DNA from 4 places in the Atlantibacter sp. genome. Region 1 is predicted to be linked to each of the others. Evidence: predicted binding sites of a transcription regulator. Region 1 holds the regulator's gene; each other region holds the start of a gene.
What was found. Region 1 encodes CRP, which controls carbon source genes, mostly activating them, when cyclic AMP is high. Its sites were predicted from a motif close to ATGTGANNNNNNTCACAT; they were not measured.

Region 1 (4,702 bases):
AGTTTGGCGAGCAGCCCACCGCGGCGGTAGGTTTTTCTCTCGGCGGCAATATGCTGGGCTGCATGTTGGCGAAGTATCCACAACTGCCGGTCAACGCGGCGGTGATTGTCTCCGCGCCGTTTGTGCTGGAACATTGCTGCTACCATATGGAAAAAGGCTTTTCCCGGGTCTATCAGCACTACCTGTTGAATTTGCTTAAGGCCAATGCCTCGCGCAAGCTGCTGGCTTATCCGGGTACGCTGCCGGTAGATATAGCCCAGTTGAAAGGGATCCGCCGCCTGCGTGAATTCGACGATTTGATCACCTCAAAAGCCCACGGTTTTGACGACGCCATCGATTATTACCGGCGCTGTAGCGCGATGCCGCTGCTGGCGTCGATTACCCAGCCTACACTTATCATTCATGCGCAGGACGACCCGTTTATGGATAGCCACGTTATCCCAGATATCGCCCAGCTACCGGCCAATATCGAATACCAGTTGACCGAATATGGCGGGCACGTGGGATTCGTAGGCGGTACCGCCCTGCGTCCGAAAATGTGGCTTGAAGCGCGCATTCCCGACTGGCTCACACCTTATCTGGATAAACCATGATTATTCCCTGGCAATCCCTCGACCCGGAAACGCTTGAAAACCTCATTGAAGCTTTTGTCTTGCGGGAAGGCACCGATTATGGTGAACATGAACGCTCGCTCAGCGATAAAGTCTCTCAGGTAAAGCACCAACTGGAACGCGGCGACGCGGTTCTGGTGTGGTCGGAACTGCATGAAACGGTCAACATCATGCCGCGCGATCAGTTTCGGGGGTAAGACCGCTCGCTGAACAATAAAAACCACTGGCGGCAGATCAGACCGCCAGAACTCATTCGCCTTGCACGGGTCTTATTTTCACGTCGCTACCCTAAGGAGTTGTTCCGCTATGTCTGCCCAACATCCGATCATCGCCGTTACCGGCTCCAGCGGGGCCGGGACCACCACCACCAGCCTCGCCTTTCGTAAGATTTTCGCCCAGCTCAACCTGCATGCCGCTGAAGTGGAAGGGGACAGCTTTCATCGCTATACCCGCCCTGAAATGGATATGGCGATCCGCAAAGCGCGCGACGTGGGCAGGCACATCAGCTATTTCGGGCCGGAGGCCAACGACTTTGGCCTGCTGGAACAGACTTTTAATCAGTACGGGCAAACCGGTACCGGGCAATCGCGTAAATATCTGCATACCTATGACGAAGCCGTACCCTGGAACCAGGTACCGGGTACTTTTACCCCCTGGCAACCGTTGCCCGAACCCACGGACGTGCTGTTTTACGAAGGGTTGCATGGCGGCGTGGTGACGCCCCATCATGATGTCGCGCGCCATGTGAATTTGCTGGTGGGCGTGGTGCCGATCGTCAACCTGGAATGGATCCAGAAGCTCATCCGTGACACCAGCGAACGCGGGCACTCCCGTGAAGCGGTGATGGATTCGGTCGTGCGTTCGATGGAAGACTACATCAACTTCATCACGCCGCAGTTCTCGCGTACCCATATTAACTTCCAGCGTGTCCCCACCGTTGATACATCAAACCCGTTTGCCGCGAAGGCAATTCCTTCGCTGGATGAGAGCCTGGTGGTGATTCACTTCAGGAACCTGGAAGGGATCGATTTCCCCTGGCTGCTGGCCATGTTGCAGGGCTCATTCATTTCCCACATCAATACATTAGTGGTGCCAGGCGGGAAAATGGGGTTGGCGATGGAGCTGATCATGCTGCCGCTGGTAAAAAGAATCATGGAAGGGCGAAAAATTTAAGGCGGCAACGCCGCCTTATTAAGCACTTATCCTTCAATCACTTCGTAGGAATGGGTGACGTTCACCGCTTTTTCCAGCATCAAGGCGACTGAACAATATTTCTCTGCCGACAGATCTACCGCACGGGACACCGCCGCGTCTTTTAACGCTTTACCGGTCACGATGAAATGCAGGTTGATGTGGGTAAAGTAGCGCGGCGCTTCTTCACGGCGCTCGGAGGTCAATTTCACCTCGCAGTCGGTGATGTCATGACGTCCTTTCTGAAGGATCGACACCACATCAATGGCGCTGCAACCGCCCGCCGCCATTAATACCATTTCCATCGGGCTGGGCGCTTTGTCACCGGAGTTGCCGTCCATTAAAACCTGGTGTCCTGAGGCGGACTCACCGAGAAAAGTTAACCCTTCTACCCACTTCACTCTTGCCTGCATTTTGGTTACTCCAGTGTTTCAAAATTACTGACAGATTACGCGGCTGTAACAAAACGCGCAACGGATGAGAGCCAGGTCAAGCTGAAACGAGACAATAGGAGACACTCACGTAAAGCTATGCTAAAACAGTCGGATGCTACAGCGATACATTGATGTAATGCATGTGTGCATACGACCACACCTATTACAGGCCACAGGACGTTAAAGGCCCCTTCTCCGGCCAGGAGAAGAGACGATTGCAAAAACCCAGAGGGTTATTATTGTTGCTCTCTGGAGTCAGCTTAAAACAGAGGATAACCGCGCATGGTGCTTGGCAAACCGCAAACAGACCCGACTCTCGAATGGTTCTTGTCTCATTGCCATATTCATAAGTACCCATCGAAGAGCACGCTGATTCACCAGGGTGAAAAGGCGGAAACGTTGTATTACATCGTTAAAGGCTCCGTGGCAGTGCTGATTAAAGATGAAGAGGGCAAGGAAATGATCCTCTCTTATCTGAATCAGGGCGATTTCATCGGCGAACTGGGATTGTTCGAAGAAGGTCAGGAACGCAGTGCCTGGGTTCGCGCCAAAACGGCGTGTGAAGTGGCAGAAATCTCTTATAAAAAATTCCGTCAGCTGATTCAGGTTAACCCTGACATCCTGATGCGTCTGTCTTCGCAGATGGCGCGCCGTCTGCAGGTGACGTCAGAGAAAGTGGGCAACCTCGCCTTCCTTGATGTCACTGGCCGCATCGCACAAACGCTGCTGAATCTGGCCAAACAGCCGGATGCCATGACCCACCCGGATGGTATGCAGATCAAAATTACCCGTCAGGAGATCGGCCAGATCGTCGGCTGCTCCCGCGAAACCGTTGGCCGCATTTTGAAAATGCTTGAAGATCAAAACCTGATCTCCGCCCACGGTAAGACCATTGTGGTTTACGGTACCCGCTAAACCCTGCGAAACGGCGTGGCAACACGCCGTCTCATCCGATCTCACCCATGTGGCGACGCCTGATCTACCACCCCGAAATCAACTACGCACTTCGTCAAACCCTGGTGTTGTGTTTGCCTGTGGCGGTGGGTCTGGTTCTGGGCCATCTGCAACAAGGTCTCCTGTTCTCCCTCGTTCCCGCCTGCTGCAACATCGCTGGCCTGGACACCCCGCACAAGCGCTTCTTTAAACGCCTGGTTATTGGCGGGTCACTGTTCGCGCTCAGCAGCCTGGCGATGCAGTTACTGCTGCTTAACGCCGTGCCGCTGCCACTGGCGCTCTCCGGGCTGGCGCTGATCCTGGGCGTAACGGCGGAAATCAGTCCGCTTCATGCTCGCCTGCTCCCGGCGTCGCTTATTGCAGCGATATTCACACTCAGCCTGGCGGGCTATATGCCGATGTGGGAGCCGCTGCTGCTGTATGCCTTGGGCACGCTGTGGTATGGGCTGTTTAACTGGTTCTGGTTCTGGGTGTGGCGCGAACAGCCGCTGCGCGAAACCCTGAGCCTGCTGTACCGCCAGTTGGCGGAATATTGCGAAGCCAAATACAGCCTGCTGACCCAGCATACCGATCCGCAAAGCGCGTTGCCGCCGCTGCTGGCACGCCAGCAAAAAACCGTCGACTTGATTACCCAGTGTTATCAGCAGCTACATATGCTGTCGACCGGTAAGCATCACGGCTATAAACGCCTGCTGCGCACTTTCCAGATCGCGCTGGATTTGCAGGAGCATATTTCCGTCAGCCTGCATCAGCCCGAAGAGGTGCAGAAACTGGTGCGCGAAAGCCACGCCGAGGCGGTGATCCGCTGGAATGCCCAGACGGTGGCGGCCCGCCTGCGGGAACGCGCCGACGATATCCTGTATCACCGTTACCCGAAGCGCTTTGAAATGGATAAGCAGATTGGCGCGCTGGAAAAAATTGCCCGCCAGCACCCCGATAACCCGGTGGGACAGTTCTGCGAATACCATTTCAGCCGTATCGCCAGAGTGCTGAAATCCCAGCGTCCACTGTATTCGCGCGATCTGATGGAAGATAAGCAGCGCCGCCTGCCCGTGCTGCGCGCGTTGAAAAGCTATCTGTCATTGAAGTCCACCGCCCTGCGCAGTTCCGCCCGTATCGCGGTGATGCTGAGCATTGCCAGCCTGGTGGGTAGCGCCCTGCACCTACCGAAACCCTACTGGATTTTAATGACCGTGATGTTCGTGACCCAGAACGGCTACGGCGCCACGCGGGTGCGTATTCTCCACCGAGCGGGCGGCACCATGGCCGGGCTTATCATCGCCGGGATCACTCTGCACTATCACGTTGCCGATGGCTACACCCTGCTGGCGATGTTGGTCATCACCATCGTGAGCTATCTCATCATCCGCAAAAATTACGGCTGGGCGACTATCGGCTTTACCGTCACGGCGGTGTATAGCCTGCAACTGCTCTCCCTGAGCGGGGAGCAGTATATTCTGCCGAGACTGATTGATACCTTGATTGGCTGCCTGATCGCCTTTGGCGGCATGG
Region 2 (4,702 bases), on a different contig from region 1:
GTGAGAACCCGCTGATCGACAGCTATAGCGCGTTTTTTGATAACGAGCATCGCCAGAAAACCGCCCTGGATGAGTGGCTGCGACATCACGGTATCAAAGAGCTGGTGATTATGGGCCTGGCGACGGACTACTGCGTGAAGTTTACGGTGCTGGACGCGCTGAAGCTGGGTTACACGGTCAATGTGATCACCGACGGCTGCCGTGGGGTGAATCTGGCTGCGCAGGACAGCGCCCATGCGTTTATGGAAATGGCGGCGGAAGGCGCGACGCTGTATACCCTGGACGACTGGCTGGAAACGCAGGTTTGATAACCGGCCCGGAGATCTTCCGGGCCTGGTTTATATTTAATCTTAGTCGCCACCGCTGATGTCGGTGTGTGTATGAGCACTGTCCGGTTCTGATGATAATGCTTCATCGAAAATATGCTCATAACGTTCAACTTTTGCGTATTGATATTGCCCGACCCAATAGGGTTTGTCGCTGTTATTGCGCATCAGTTTTTCAACCGTCTTGCTCCATGTGCTCAGATAGTCATGACTAATCGCATAAGGGAGTAATGTTTCTATCTCAGGGAATGGCTCTTTCGGCGAGTTGGGTTTATAGCAATGCAGATGATAAAACTGTCTGGCAAAGTACGCCTTAATGCCCGGTAAAATTCTCTTTCCTTCATCAGTATGGGTTACCTGATATGTCTGAAAATAACTGCCCATCAGCGTACAGATAAATGAAATATAGACGCTGCCTGGCGGCAGAATAAAATCAGCGTTATTGATAAAATAGATGGCAAAGGCAGTGAATGGACCTGATATCAGCAGCGGAATGATAACCATATTAAGCGTGAATTTTTCATGGTGCGGATTGCGGTCGTTAAGCGTAGAAATAATGATAAGTATGAACGGGATAACGAAAATATAAAGGAAGAACACGACAAAACCCAACCCTTGTTCTGTACTTATCCCCAGCCAACATGCCATCGCCAGTGTGCACAGGTATCCCAATATAAGGGATATGGAGCCGGGAATCACAAACCGGGACGCTGCATTTTTATACATTGTTGAAACATGCCTGTGCAGATCCACTAATGGCTGAAATTCATGCCCGCTAATTTCAATTTCACGCGAACCTGGAAAGAGGTGGTTTTGCATCGCCAAAACAAAATTACGCTTCATTGCAGGCAATGATTCCGGCGTTCCCCCCCACTTGATATGCAGCGCAATGTTCTTTTCTTCAAGAACCGATTTATTGGTTATGAATAGAGAAATGCAGTCGGCAAAAAAATGTTTATGGGAATAATAGCCCCCATTTAAAATGTACGCCAGAAATCCCTCTGGATAGTGTTCAGGAATAAATTCACTTTTAGTCACCTGGCCATTTCGTCTGTCGCGCCGACGACGGTAGGGAAACCATACAAAACAGTACATCAGCATTCCCAACCACAATAAATTAATCCATGTTACAGAGAGTGCCGGGATTAACAGGTACTTCCATGTTTCAGACATAAACGCTCCTCCTGCGGGGTAGAGTATCTACTCATGAAGGAAAAGCGATTACGGAAGAAAAAAATAAGAATTAACTAACGCTAACAGGGCACGCGACCCACTAAAGCTTTAGATGCCGGGACGCAACCGCGTCGCCTTGCTATCAAAACCGATTAATAGCAAGGCGCTTATCACTGAGGCTTAAGCTTCGCAATCGTCGGCGGAACAATCCCGAATTCTTCTTTGAACTGCTGCTTGCTCTTCATCACAATCTGGCCGTCTGTGCCAATCGACATATGGTCCGGGTTGTGGTTGTGGCGCGTCTGCCACAGCATCACTAACTGCATGCTGTTGGCTTTTTGCTCGTCGGTTAACGCGACGCCGTCGGGCCATTTGCCCAGTTCCACGGCGGTGACCAGACGTTGATACACTTCCGGCGTCATGCTGTTAATCAGGTCATCAATGTTCATTTTCGCACTGCTCCACTGGAATAGTTTGCTGAATCGATTTTTCAGCCTTTGGTTTGCGCGCCGTTTTCCTCATCGGTAAAGCTCAGCGAGGCGGAATTCACGCAGAAGCGCTCGCCGGTGGGCTTTGGCCCGTCCGGGAAAACGTGCCCCAGATGGGCGTCGCAGTTGCCGCAGCGGATTTCGGTGCGTTGCATACCGTGTGAGTAATCATTCAAATAGCGGATCGCGTTTTCGCTCACCGGTTCGAAAAAGCTCGGCCAGCCGCAGCCCGAATCATACTTGGTTTGCGAGTGAAACAGCGCCGCATCGCACACCAGACAATGGTAAACGCCCTCGCGCTTATTATGCAGCAAACGCCCGGTAAATGGCGCTTCGGTGCCATGTTGCTGAGTAACGTAAAACTGCACGTCAGTCAGCGTTTTCTTCAAATCTTCCGGGGACATGTTGTTAGCCATAGGTTCACTTCTCGGCAGGGTTAAACAGATCACATTATCTGCCAGATTCTAACAAAACATTAACAGTACGGTGCTAACTTTTGATCTAAACTTAGTGCCAGGTAAACGGCAGCGGGTTGTTTGTGACTCACATCACAATTTTGATCTCGCTGTTCTTTAAAATGTCCCGCGGCGTCCCCATGTGGGATGGCAGCACAAAAGGAAATGTTTGACGTGTTATTCGCGCAAAGGTTGTTCAGCAGATTGATTTGTCGCAATGATTGACACGATTCCGCTTGACGCTGCGTAAGGTTTTTGTAATTTTACAACCAACCTTTTATTCACTAACAAATAGCTGGTGGAATATATGACTATCAAAGTAGGTATCAACGGTTTTGGCCGTATCGGTCGCATTGTTTTCCGTGCTGCTCAAACGCGTTCTGACATCGAAATCGTTGCAATCAACGATCTGTTAGATGCTGAGTACATGGCTTACATGCTGAAATATGACTCCACTCACGGTCGTTTCGACGGCACCGTTGAAGTGAAAGACGGTCACCTGGTCGTTAACGGCAAGAAAATCCGTGTTACCGCTGAAAAAGATCCGGCTAACCTGAAATGGAACGAAGTCGGTGTTGACGTTGTTGCTGAAGCAACCGGTATCTTCCTGACCGACGAAACCGCACGTAAACACATCACCGCTGGCGCGAAAAAAGTTGTGCTGACTGGCCCGTCCAAAGACGACACGCCGATGTTCGTTAAAGGCGCTAACTTTGAAAAATATGCTGGCCAGGACATCGTTTCCAACGCGTCCTGCACCACCAACTGCCTGGCTCCGCTGGCTAAAGTTATCAACGACAACTTCGGCATCATCGAAGGCCTGATGACTACCGTTCACGCGACCACCGCGACTCAGAAAACCGTTGACGGCCCGTCTCACAAAGACTGGCGCGGCGGCCGTGGCGCAGCTCAGAACATCATCCCGTCCTCTACCGGTGCGGCTAAAGCTGTGGGTAAAGTTCTGCCGGAACTGAACGGCAAACTGACGGGTATGGCGTTCCGCGTTCCGACCCCGAACGTATCCGTAGTTGACCTGACCGTTCGTCTGGAAAAAGCCGCTTCTTACGAAGACATCAAGAAAGCCATCAAAGCCGCTTCTGAAGGCGAAATGAAAGGCGTTCTGGGCTACACCGAAGACGACGTTGTTTCTACCGATTTCAATGGCGAAATCTGCACTTCTGTGTTCGATGCCAAAGCCGGTATCGCACTGAACGACAACTTTGTGAAACTGGTTTCCTGGTACGACAACGAAACTGGCTACTCCAACAAAGTACTGGACCTGATCGCTCACATCTCCAAATAAGTTGAGATGAACGATTGATCCTGAGAGGGCGACGATGGTCGCCCTTTTTTTTGGTCTGAACAGAGGATGATGGACATGATAAATCGTATTTTCGCGCTGCCGGTTGTAGAGCAAATCACGCCAGCGATTTCGCTGCGCAAGATGGACGAGCTGGATGTTGTGGTGATTGAGCATCCGAAGGCCCGCGCATCGTTGACGTTACAGGGCGCGCATCTGCTCTCATGGAAACCGGCTGGCGAAGAAGAAGTGCTGTGGCTGAGCGACAATACGCCGTTCAGCAAAGGCGTGGCGATCCGCGGCGGTGTGCCGATTTGCTGGCCGTGGTTTGGCCCGGCAGCGCAAAAAGATCTGCCGGCTCACGGGTTCGCCCGTAACCTGCCCTGGACGCTACAGGCCCATAACGAAGATGAAAACGGCGTAGTGGTTACCTTTGAATTGCAGAGCAGCGAAGTCTCGAAGCAGTACTGGCCGCACGACTTCACTCTGTATGCGCGCTTTAAGCTGGGCGCAACCTGCGAGATGGAGTTGGAAGCGCACGGCGAGTTTGAAACCTGGTCCGCGCTGCATACCTACTTCAACGTGGGCGATATCAGCGCGGTGAAGGTGAGCGGCCTCGGCGATCGCTTTATTGATAAAGTGAACGACGCTAAAGAAGACGCGTTAGCCGACGGCGTGCAAACTTTCCCGGATCGCACCGACCGCGTGTACCTGAACCCGGAAGCGTGCAGCGTGATCCACGACGGCGCGCTGAAACGCACTATCGACGTTGTCCATCATCACCACTGCAACGTGGTGGGCTGGAACCCAGGCCCGGCACTGTCTAAAGCGATGGCGGATATGCCGGACGACGGTTACAAAACCTTTGTCTGCGTTGAAACCGCCTGCGCCACCGTAGCCCAGAAAGCCAGCGAAGAGAAACCGTCTCGCCTGGCGCAATCTCTGCGCGTCGCCAAAAAA
Region 3 (4,702 bases), on a different contig from region 1:
ATAGTGCATCCAGCTGGTCATGCGCAGCAGCACTTTACGCATCACGGAGACGTGGGTGAAATGCTGCGAATAGACGGCAACCTGGGCGTAAATACCGTCCGGTAGCGCATCTATATCTTCACTGGGATCGAGAATAATCGTTGCAATCACCCCGTCGCCGCCGGGGGTAATATTGAGCGTTTGCAGCGTGCCCTGCGACTGATACGCGCCGGTAGGCACAATCGGGCTGATGCCCGCCAGTTTGCCGTGGAATACCTGGCCTGGCAGCGCGTTAAATACCACCTCCGCGTCATCGCCGGGTTGCAAACGCAGCAGCGAGTTCTGGCGGAACGCGGCGATCACCTGGCGTTTTTGCTCGGGAATAAACACCATCACCGGGCGCAGCGGCAGGGCCGCCGCATAGGTGCCCGGGCGCACCAGCACCTGGGTGACGTAGCCATTTTCCGGGGCGCGCACCACGGTTTGCGACAGGTTGTAAGTCGCCTCCGCCACCTGGGCGCGCAGACTGGCTACCTCTGACTGATCGCCAAACAGCCGGCTGTTGATTTGGCTTTTGATCTGCTGCTGATCGGCCAGCGATGCTTTCAACACCGCTTCCTGAGCCAGATATTGCTGGCGGGCAGTATCAATATCCCGCTCGGAAAACGGGTTGACCTTCGCCTGGCTGCCCCTCAAATAGCGTTGATAATCTTTGAAAAACCTATCGCGTTCGGCAGTGGCTTGCTCGGTAATCGCCATGGCTTCCTGCAATTGCGATTCCAGTACTTTGGTGGCGTTTTCCGCCGTGACTAAATCGGCCTGCAATTTTTTCAGCCGCGCGGCATAGCGCGTCGGGTCAAGCTTAAACAGCATCTCGCCCTTATTAATCAGTTGGTTTTGTTTTTGCGTCACTTCGATCACCACGCCTGTAACCTGCGGAACAACCGGTATAGAGATCACCGCCTTTTGCGCAGTAAAGGTATAAGGGTGGTTGTAATTCATTAATAAAATTAACGCGCCGACCAGAAATACGCCGCCCAACGCCGCCGTGGGAATGGTCCATTTATTTACCGGTATTTTGAAAATTTTAAATATCAGCCACGCCAGCGCCACATAGGTGAGAATAATTAGCAGGTCCATGATTATTCACCTGTTTCATCGATTTTTTGAGGGTTCTTCTGACGCGCCAGTTCATTTTCCAGCGCGATAATCCGCTGATTTAGCGCATCAATTCGTTGGGAATCCTGCATACCCCAGCCACGTTCAGGGCGGTATAGCGTGGCCCAAATCCATAAGAACGGCCAAATAACATGAAGCGTAAACAGACTGACCCAGCCTGCCACATGAATAGCATCTGCATGAGGATGATTACGCTTTTTGGCTATTTCATAGGGAATATCATGAATAATGATCACCCCATAAAAGATCACCAGAAAGACCACGATTAACACACCGAGAGCGAAATAATTAAGAAACATGCCGGCCTCCCACGAGAAACCCACCTGATACCGGCAACGCAGCATCAGGGGCAAAGCGTCTGCTGTCCGTGATTTCGAATGCGCCAACCAGCGTTTGGTGAGGAGTGAGGCGCTAACGCTGTTATGTGGCTGTCATGGTTTACTGTTATTAAGTGACCCATTGCAGGCCCGTATCGCTTGATAATTCAATAATAGAATAATTTAGCCATGGTTGCTTTGCATCGTACTGAAGGAGGATGCCCCGTGTCGGATGTCGCAAAGTTACAGCCTGGCACCACGTCATAGTCAGGTTTGCTGTTGATCACATTCGGTTAAATCTGAGTCAAAATTTATTGTGATCGCCATCACAAACGAATAACAAACCAACCGCGAACAAATGTGATTTTTGTCACATTTGACTCCGTAAAACCGCGCTTTCTTTACCTTTGTTCTTTTTTTACACATGGTATTTGTGATCTTGATCACCTCATATACCTGGCCTACCCCCATGAAAAGGAGATATAAATCACATTATTTCCCGTCGACTGGACAGTTGAACGATTCAGTGCCAGATTTCGCATCACCAGGACATTGAGCCGGCTACCTCTGCCGCCACGTTCACAATAAACCTCGGGCCGCAAGCCTGCGCGTAAACATAAGAAGGGGTGTTTTATGTCATCCGATATCAAGATCAGAGTGCAAAGCTTTGGTCGTTTTCTAAGTAACATGGTAATGCCAAACATCGGCGCATTTATCGCCTGGGGTATTATCACGGCGCTGTTTATTCCCACCGGATGGTTGCCGAACGAAACGTTGGCGAAACTGGTAGGTCCGATGATCACCTACCTGCTGCCGCTGTTGATTGGTTATACCGGTGGCCGTTTGATCGGCGGTGACCGTGGCGGCGTGGTTGGTGCCATCACCACCATGGGCGTGATCGTGGGCGCGGATATGCCGATGTTCCTCGGCGCAATGATTGCTGGCCCTCTGGGCGGCTGGGCGATTAAACATTTCGATAACTGGGTAGACGGTAAGATCAAATCCGGTTTTGAAATGCTGGTAAACAACTTCTCCGCTGGCATCATCGGTATGATCCTGGCGATTCTGGCATTCCTCGGCATTGGCCCGCTGGTTGAAGCGCTGTCTAAAGTACTGGCAGCAGGCGTTAACTTCATGGTTGTCCATGATATGTTGCCGCTGGCGTCCATCTTCGTTGAACCGGCCAAAATTCTGTTTCTGAACAACGCGATTAACCACGGTATCTTCTCGCCGCTGGGTATTCAGCAGTCTCATGAACTCGGCAAGTCTATTTTCTTCCTGATTGAAGCTAACCCAGGCCCGGGTATGGGTATCCTGCTGGCGTACATGTTCTTTGGTCGTGGCAGCGCCAAGCAGTCTGCGGGCGGTGCGGCAATCATCCACTTCCTGGGGGGTATCCACGAAATTTACTTCCCGTATGTGCTGATGAACCCGCGTCTGCTGATCGCCGTTATCCTCGGCGGTATGACTGGCGTGTTCTGCCTGAGCGTTCTGGGTGGTGGTCTGGTTTCTCCGGCTTCTCCGGGTTCTATCCTGGCGGTGCTGGCCATGACGCCGAAAGGTGCCTATTTCGCTAACCTGGTGTCTATCTTCGCTGCGATGGGTGTCTCCTTCGTCATTGCCGCTATCCTGCTGAAAACCAGCAAAGTGAAAGAAGAAGACGATATCGAAGCCGCAACCCGCCGCATGCAGGATATGAAAGCGCAGTCCAAAGGCGCAGCGACTCCGCTGTCTGCGGGCGAAGTGACCAATGACCTGAGTCACGTGCGTAAAATTATCGTGGCCTGTGATGCCGGTATGGGCTCCAGCGCTATGGGTGCAGGCGTACTGCGTAAGAAAGTCCAGGACGCGGGTTTGACCAACATCTCCGTGACCAACAGCGCGATCAACAGCCTGCCGTCTGATGTGGATGTGGTCATTACCCACCGCGATCTGACCGAGCGTGCTATGCGCCAGGCGCCGCAGGCCCAGCACATTTCGCTGACCAACTTCCTGGACAGCGGCCTGTACACCAGCCTGACCGAACGTCTGATTGCCGCGCAGCGTCACACTGACAACGAAACCAAAGTCCGCACCAGTCTGCAGGACAGCTTCGATGCCAACGACACCCACCTGTTTAAGCTGGGCGCGGAAAACATCTTCCTGGGCCGCACCGCGAGCAGCAAAGAAGAAGCCATTATTTTTGCTGGCGAGCAACTGGTAAAAGGCGGCTACGTGCAGCCGGAATACGTGGATGCGATGCTGGAGCGTGAAAAACTGACCCCGACCTATCTGGGTGAGTCCATCGCGGTTCCGCACGGCACTGTAGAAGCGAAAGACCGCGTACTGAAAACCGGGGTTGTCTTCTGCCAGTACCCGCAAGGCGTGCGTTTCGGCGAAGAAGCGGACGATATTGCCCGTCTGGTTATCGGTATTGCGGCCCGCAACAACGAGCACATCCAGGTCATCACCAGCCTGACTAACGCGCTGGATGATGAAACCGTGATTGAGCGTCTGGCGAATACCACCAGCGTTCAGGAAGTTCTTGACCTGTTAAGCGGCAAGAAAGCGTAATTCCTTTCCCTCTCCCTTCACGGGAGAGGGTTTGGGTGAGGGGCACGACGTTCGGCTCCTCACCCCAACCCTCTCGGGTGATTCATATTTAGGAAGGTTCAGACAATGAAAGCATTACATTTTGGCGCAGGTAATATTGGACGTGGCTTCATCGGCAAACTGCTCGCGGACGCGGGTATCAGCCTCACTTTCGCCGATGTAAACCAGACCGTGCTGGATGCGTTGAACGCGCGTCACAGCTACCAGGTACACGTGGTCGGCGAAAATGAGCAAGTCGATACAGTATCCGGCGTGAACGCGGTCAGCAGCATTGGCGACGACGTGGTCACCTTGATTTCTGAAGTCGATTTAGTCACCACGGCGGTCGGCCCGATAGTGTTAGAGCGTATCGCGCCTGCCATCGCGAAAGGCCTGATTATGCGCAGAGCCAACGGCAACACCGCTCCGCTGAACATCATCGCCTGTGAAAACATGGTGCGCGGCACCAGCCAGCTGAAGGGCCACGTGATGGCGGCGCTGGCGGCTGACGATCAGGAATGGGTGGATGAGCATGTCGGCTTTGTGGATTCCGCCGTGGACCGCATCGTTCCGCCGTCCGAATCCGCCACTCACGATCCGCTGGAAGTAACGGTTGAAACCTTCAGCGAGTGGATTGTTGATAAAACCCAGTTTAA
Region 4 (4,702 bases), on a different contig from region 1:
TGCCAGCATTTCCGCGCCGATATGCTCAAGCGCCTCATCGCTGTTGGCGAAGTGGATACCGGTGCGAACGAACAGTTGGGTCATGACTTTCTCCTCTGGCAGTACGAATTCGTTGGTGTATTTGATTTATTCAGGGCAAAGAAAGCCCATCAGCAATCTGTATAAAATTGCTGTTATTCAGTCAGTTAAATTTATTTCTGCATCGTGAGTTTGGGTTTCTTCTGGCCAGACTTAAACCGTGCCCGATATCTCTCCCTTACAACGGCAAGTCTCAATTACTTGTGTACGACTGGTTTCATAACCGTTTTGGCCGGCTGTCTGGAATGACGTGCAGCGTTTTCTTCGGGGCACGCCGCAAAGTGATTTTTCAATTCGGAAGCAAGCGCGCGTTTTAGCGCTGGGGTGCCAGGCAACGCCAGCGGCATCATATAAGAGCTTCGGTTGATGTGAAGTGATTGCCATATCCTTTCCTTAATCTTTCGTTTTATTTCTTTTGAAAGGAATTTAATCGTTTTCGTTTTTGATGATTGTGATCTGCATTCACAAAAGAAAGTTATCGGATACATTCGGAATATGTACCAGGAATGTGCAGGAAAATGCTGAGAAACTCGGTGGGGAGGCAAGGCAGTAATAAAAAAATGCCAGCACGGCGGCTGGCATAATGGCAAGGAAACTGAAAGGCGATATCAGGTCACGGGGGCCGGGTTGAACACCGCCAACTGGTTATGCAAGCCCCACTGATCGGAGAAGGTTTTCTTGCGACCACTCGCCACATCAAGGATGAAGTGGAACAGCTTCCAGCCCACCTGCTCAATGGTCTCTTCCCCGGTAGCGATAGTGCCTGCGTTGATGTCCATTAAGTCATACCAGCGGTTCGCCAGTTCGGTACGGGTCGCCATTTTAATCACCGGCACCGCCATCAGGCCGTACGGCGTACCGCGACCCGTGGTGAACACCTGCACGGTGATCCCGGAGGCCACCTGCTGGGTGCCGCACACAAAGTCGCTGGCTGGGGTCGCCGCGTAGATTAAACCGCGTTTGGTCGGGCGCTGGCCCGGCGACAGCACTTCCACAATGGCGCTCTGACCAGATTTCGCGATAGAACCCAGCGCTTTTTCCACCACGTTGGCCAGGCCGCCTTTCTTGTTGCCCGGAGACGGGTTGGCGCTGCGGTCGGTTTTGCCCATATCGAGATAATCATCGTACCAGGCCATCTCTTCCAGCAGGCGTTTACCGACTTGTTCGTCGACGGTACGCGGCGTCAGCAGATGGATAGCATCACGGACTTCAGTCACTTCCGAGAACATCACCGTGCCGCCGCAGCGCACCAGCAGATCGGAGGCATAGCCCACCGCCGGGTTAGCCGTTACGCCGGAAAATGCATCGCTGCCGCCGCACTGCATACCGACCACCAGTTCAGAGGCCGGGCAGGTTTCGCGCTTACGCTGGTTGAGTTTTTCCAGATGGCGCTCGGCGACGCGCAGAATATCGTCCACCATCGAGCGGAAGCCTACGTGCTGTTCGTCCTGCAGGCGTACAATGCTGGCATCGTCGACCGCGATGGGCTGTACGTCTTCGGTGCCCTGAAGCAGGCGCTCCGGCTGAAGTTTTTCGCAGCCCAGGCCGATCACCATGACTTCGCCGCCAAAGTTAGGGTTCAGGGCGATGTTGTGGATAGTGCGAATCGGGATCACCGCCGCCGGGGCGTTAATCGCCACGCCGCAGCCGTACAGGTGGTTCAGGCCGACTACGCCGTCCACGTTCGGGTAGCGCGGCAGCAGATCGCGCTCGATAATTTTAATCACGTAATCAACGACGCCCGCCACGCAATGTACGCTGGTGGTGATGCCAAGCAGGTTTTTGGTGCCGACGCTACCGTCCGCGTTGCGATAGCCTTCGAAGGTATAGCCTTCCAGCGCCGGTAACGGCTCTGGCACTTTGGTCGCCAGCGGCAGAGTATTCAGCGGCGGCGCTTTCGGTAGCTCTACCAGGGACTCTTCAATCCAGCTGCCGCGCGGGATATCTTTTACCGCATAACCGATGACCTCACCGTAACGGACAATTTCGCCATGCGCGGGAATATCGCTCAGCGCGACTTTATGGCCCTGAGGAATATGTTCAATCAACTCAAGACCATCCGCGAAACGGGTGCCCGCTTTTAAGCCGTAATCATTAACAATGATGGCAACGTTATCAGTGTCGTGCACTTTAATATAAAAAGCGCCGGGCGGTTGTTGTTTAATTTCTATATTAGCCATTGTCCAGTATTCTCCGCGTGCTCAAGGCATGGTTAATAAATTAAGGAATATTATTTTTATCGGTATCAAGCAGTAATGACAGTAAGAATGTCAGGTGTTCAAAAATAAAAATGTGACGCAGATCACCAGACGCCGTGAAGCCAGTGCTGGCAAGGGCGGCAATGATTAATTCTGTGGATTAGCGCCCATGAAGTTGGGCTTTGGCAAAACAAAAATCCTGTTTAACTTTATTTTGTTGTGCAAATGCATGATGCGGGGGTGAAGGGTGCTGTTTATACTGATTCATAACCTAATGGTGTGAAAGTAATATCCCTGAATAACAAAACAAATATAAATACTACGCCCACGCCGGTTCAATTTAATTCCGAATAGAGTGCCTGAGCCAGAGGTAAATAATATGATGCTTGACGCCGCCAGTGAAACAAAAAAGGGTATGCATACCCGATATTATATATTGCTGATTATTTTTATTGTTACCGCGATTAACTACGCCGACCGCGCAACGTTGTCGATCGCCGGGACCGAAGTGGCGAAGGAGCTCCAGCTCAGCGCGATTTCCATGGGTTACATCTTCTCCGCTTTCGGGTGGGCCTACTTGTTGATGCAAATTCCGGGCGGCTGGCTGCTTGACCGCTACGGTTCGAAGAAAGTTTACACCTACAGCTTGTTCTTCTGGTCACTGTTTACCTTCCTGCAAGGTTTTGTGGATATGGTGCCGCTGGCCTGGGCGGGCGTGTCGATGTTCCTGATGCGCTTTATGCTCGGCTTCTCCGAAGCGCCGTCATTCCCGGCCAACGCCCGTATCGTGGCGGCCTGGTTCCCTACCAAAGAGCGCGGCACCGCCTCGGCTATCTTCAACTCAGCGCAATATTTTTCCCTGGCGATCTTCTCGCCGCTGCTGGGCTGGCTGACTTTCGCATGGGGTTGGGAGCATGTCTTTACCGTCATGGGTGCGATGGGTTTTGTGCTGACGATCATGTGGGTCAAATTTATCCATAACCCAACCGACCACCCGAAAATGTCTGCGGCTGAACTGGCGTTCATCAAGAAGGGCGGCGCGGTGGTTGATATGGACCACAAAAAAACCACCACTGACAGCGGCCCGAAACTGCATTACATCAAGCAGATGCTGACTAACCGCATGATGTTAGGCGTGTTCTTCGGCCAATATTTTATCAACACTATTACCTGGTTCTTCCTCACCTGGTTCCCGATTTACCTGGTGCAGGAAAAGGGCATGTCGATTCTGAAAGTGGGGATGGTGGCGTCTATCCCGGCGCTGTGCGGGTTCGCCGGTGGCGTACTGGGCGGTGTGTTCTCCGATTCCTTGATTAAACGCGGCCATTCACTGACGCTGGCCCGAAAGTTGCCGATTGTGCTGGGCATGCTGCTGGCATCAACCATTATTCTTTGTAACTACACCGATAATACCGTGCTGGTCATTGCCCTGATGGCACTGGCGTTCTTCGGTAAAGGTTTTGGCGCACTGGGCTGGCCGGTTATCTCCGATACCGCGCCGAAAGAAATTGTCGGCCTGTGCGGCGGGGTATTCAATGTGTTTGGTAACGTCGCCTCTATCGTCACCCCGCTGGTGATTGGCTATCTGGTGAGTGAGTTGCACTCCTTTAACGCTGCGCTGCTGTTCGTGGGCTGTTCCGCCCTGATGGCGATGGTTTGCTACCTGTTCGTGGTGGGCGACATCAAGCGTATGGAACTGCAGAAATAAGCATCGATGACATGAAGGTAAACAGAATGAGCGCTATTTTCCCTAACAAATTTAAGGCCGCGCTGGCGGCCAAACAGACTCAAATCGGCTGCTGGTCCGCACTGGCAAATCCGATCAGCGCCGAGGTGCTGGGTCTGGCAGGTTTTGACTGGATCGTGCTGGACGGCGAACACGCACCGAACGATATCACCACCTTTATCCCGCAATTGATGGCGTTAAAAGGCAGCCACAGCGCGCCGGTTGTTCGCGCGCCAACCAATGAGCCGATCATCATCAAGCGCCTGTTGGATATCGGTTTCTACAACTTCCTGATCCCGTTCGTGGAAACGGCGGAAGAAGCGGCGCTGGCGGTGGCGTCTACCCGCTATCCGCCGGAAGGTATTCGCGGCGTGTCGGTTTCTCATCGCGCCAATATGTTTGGCACCGTGCCGGATTACCTGACCGAATCGAACAAAAACATCACCATCCTGGTGCAGATCGAAAGCCAGCAGGGCGTGGATAACGTTGACGCGATTGCCGCGACCAACGGCGTAGACGGTATTTTTGTCGGCCCAAGCGATTTGGCCGCAGCGCTGGGCCATCTGGGCAACGCCAATCACCCCGATGTGCAGCGCGCCATTCAGTACATTTTCGAACGCGCTAAAGCGCACGGCAAACCGGCAGGGATCCTGGCCCCGGTTGAAGCCGACGCTCGTCGCTATCTGGAATGGGGCGCGAC

Region 2: msrB (peptide-methionine (R)-S-oxide reductase MsrB) is a predicted target of CRP. The motif match lies at 2,524-2,541, and genes of this name have one in related genera.
Region 3: RT120_RS16215 (PTS mannitol transporter subunit IICBA) is a predicted target of CRP. The motif match lies at 1,834-1,851, and genes of this name have one in related genera.
Region 4: garD (galactarate dehydratase) is a predicted target of CRP. The motif match lies at 2,369-2,386, and genes of this name have one in related genera.

What each region holds. Positions count from the first base shown of each region.
Region 1 is NZ_DAMBQK010000007.1:12,658-17,359, forward strand. It holds gene RT120_RS08640 (hydrolase) at 1-593, shown strand, start outside; gene RT120_RS08645 (YheU family protein) at 590-808, shown strand; gene RT120_RS08650 (phosphoribulokinase) at 918-1,784, shown strand; gene RT120_RS08655 (OsmC family protein) at 1,811-2,215, opposite strand; gene crp (cAMP-activated global transcriptional regulator CRP) at 2,519-3,151, shown strand; gene RT120_RS08665 (YccS/YhfK family putative transporter) at 3,199-4,702, shown strand, end outside.
Region 2 is NZ_DAMBQK010000009.1:127,719-132,420, forward strand. It holds gene pncA (bifunctional nicotinamidase/pyrazinamidase) at 1-308, shown strand, start outside; gene RT120_RS10795 (hypothetical protein) at 351-1,499, opposite strand; gene RT120_RS10800 (YeaC family protein) at 1,670-1,948, opposite strand; gene msrB (peptide-methionine (R)-S-oxide reductase MsrB) at 1,990-2,403, opposite strand; gene gapA (glyceraldehyde-3-phosphate dehydrogenase) at 2,750-3,745, shown strand; gene RT120_RS10815 (D-hexose-6-phosphate mutarotase) at 3,821-4,702, shown strand, end outside.
Region 3 is NZ_DAMBQK010000019.1:79,645-84,346, reverse strand. It holds gene RT120_RS16225 (HlyD family secretion protein) at 1-1,119, opposite strand, end outside; gene RT120_RS16220 (DUF3302 domain-containing protein) at 1,122-1,457, opposite strand; gene RT120_RS16215 (PTS mannitol transporter subunit IICBA) at 2,109-4,028, shown strand; gene mtlD (mannitol-1-phosphate 5-dehydrogenase) at 4,134-4,702, shown strand, end outside.
Region 4 is NZ_DAMBQK010000028.1:4,100-8,801, reverse strand. It holds gene gatA (PTS galactitol transporter subunit IIA) at 1-84, opposite strand, end outside; gene garD (galactarate dehydratase) at 687-2,258, opposite strand; gene RT120_RS19205 (MFS transporter) at 2,656-3,984, shown strand; gene garL (2-dehydro-3-deoxyglucarate aldolase) at 4,011-4,702, shown strand, end outside.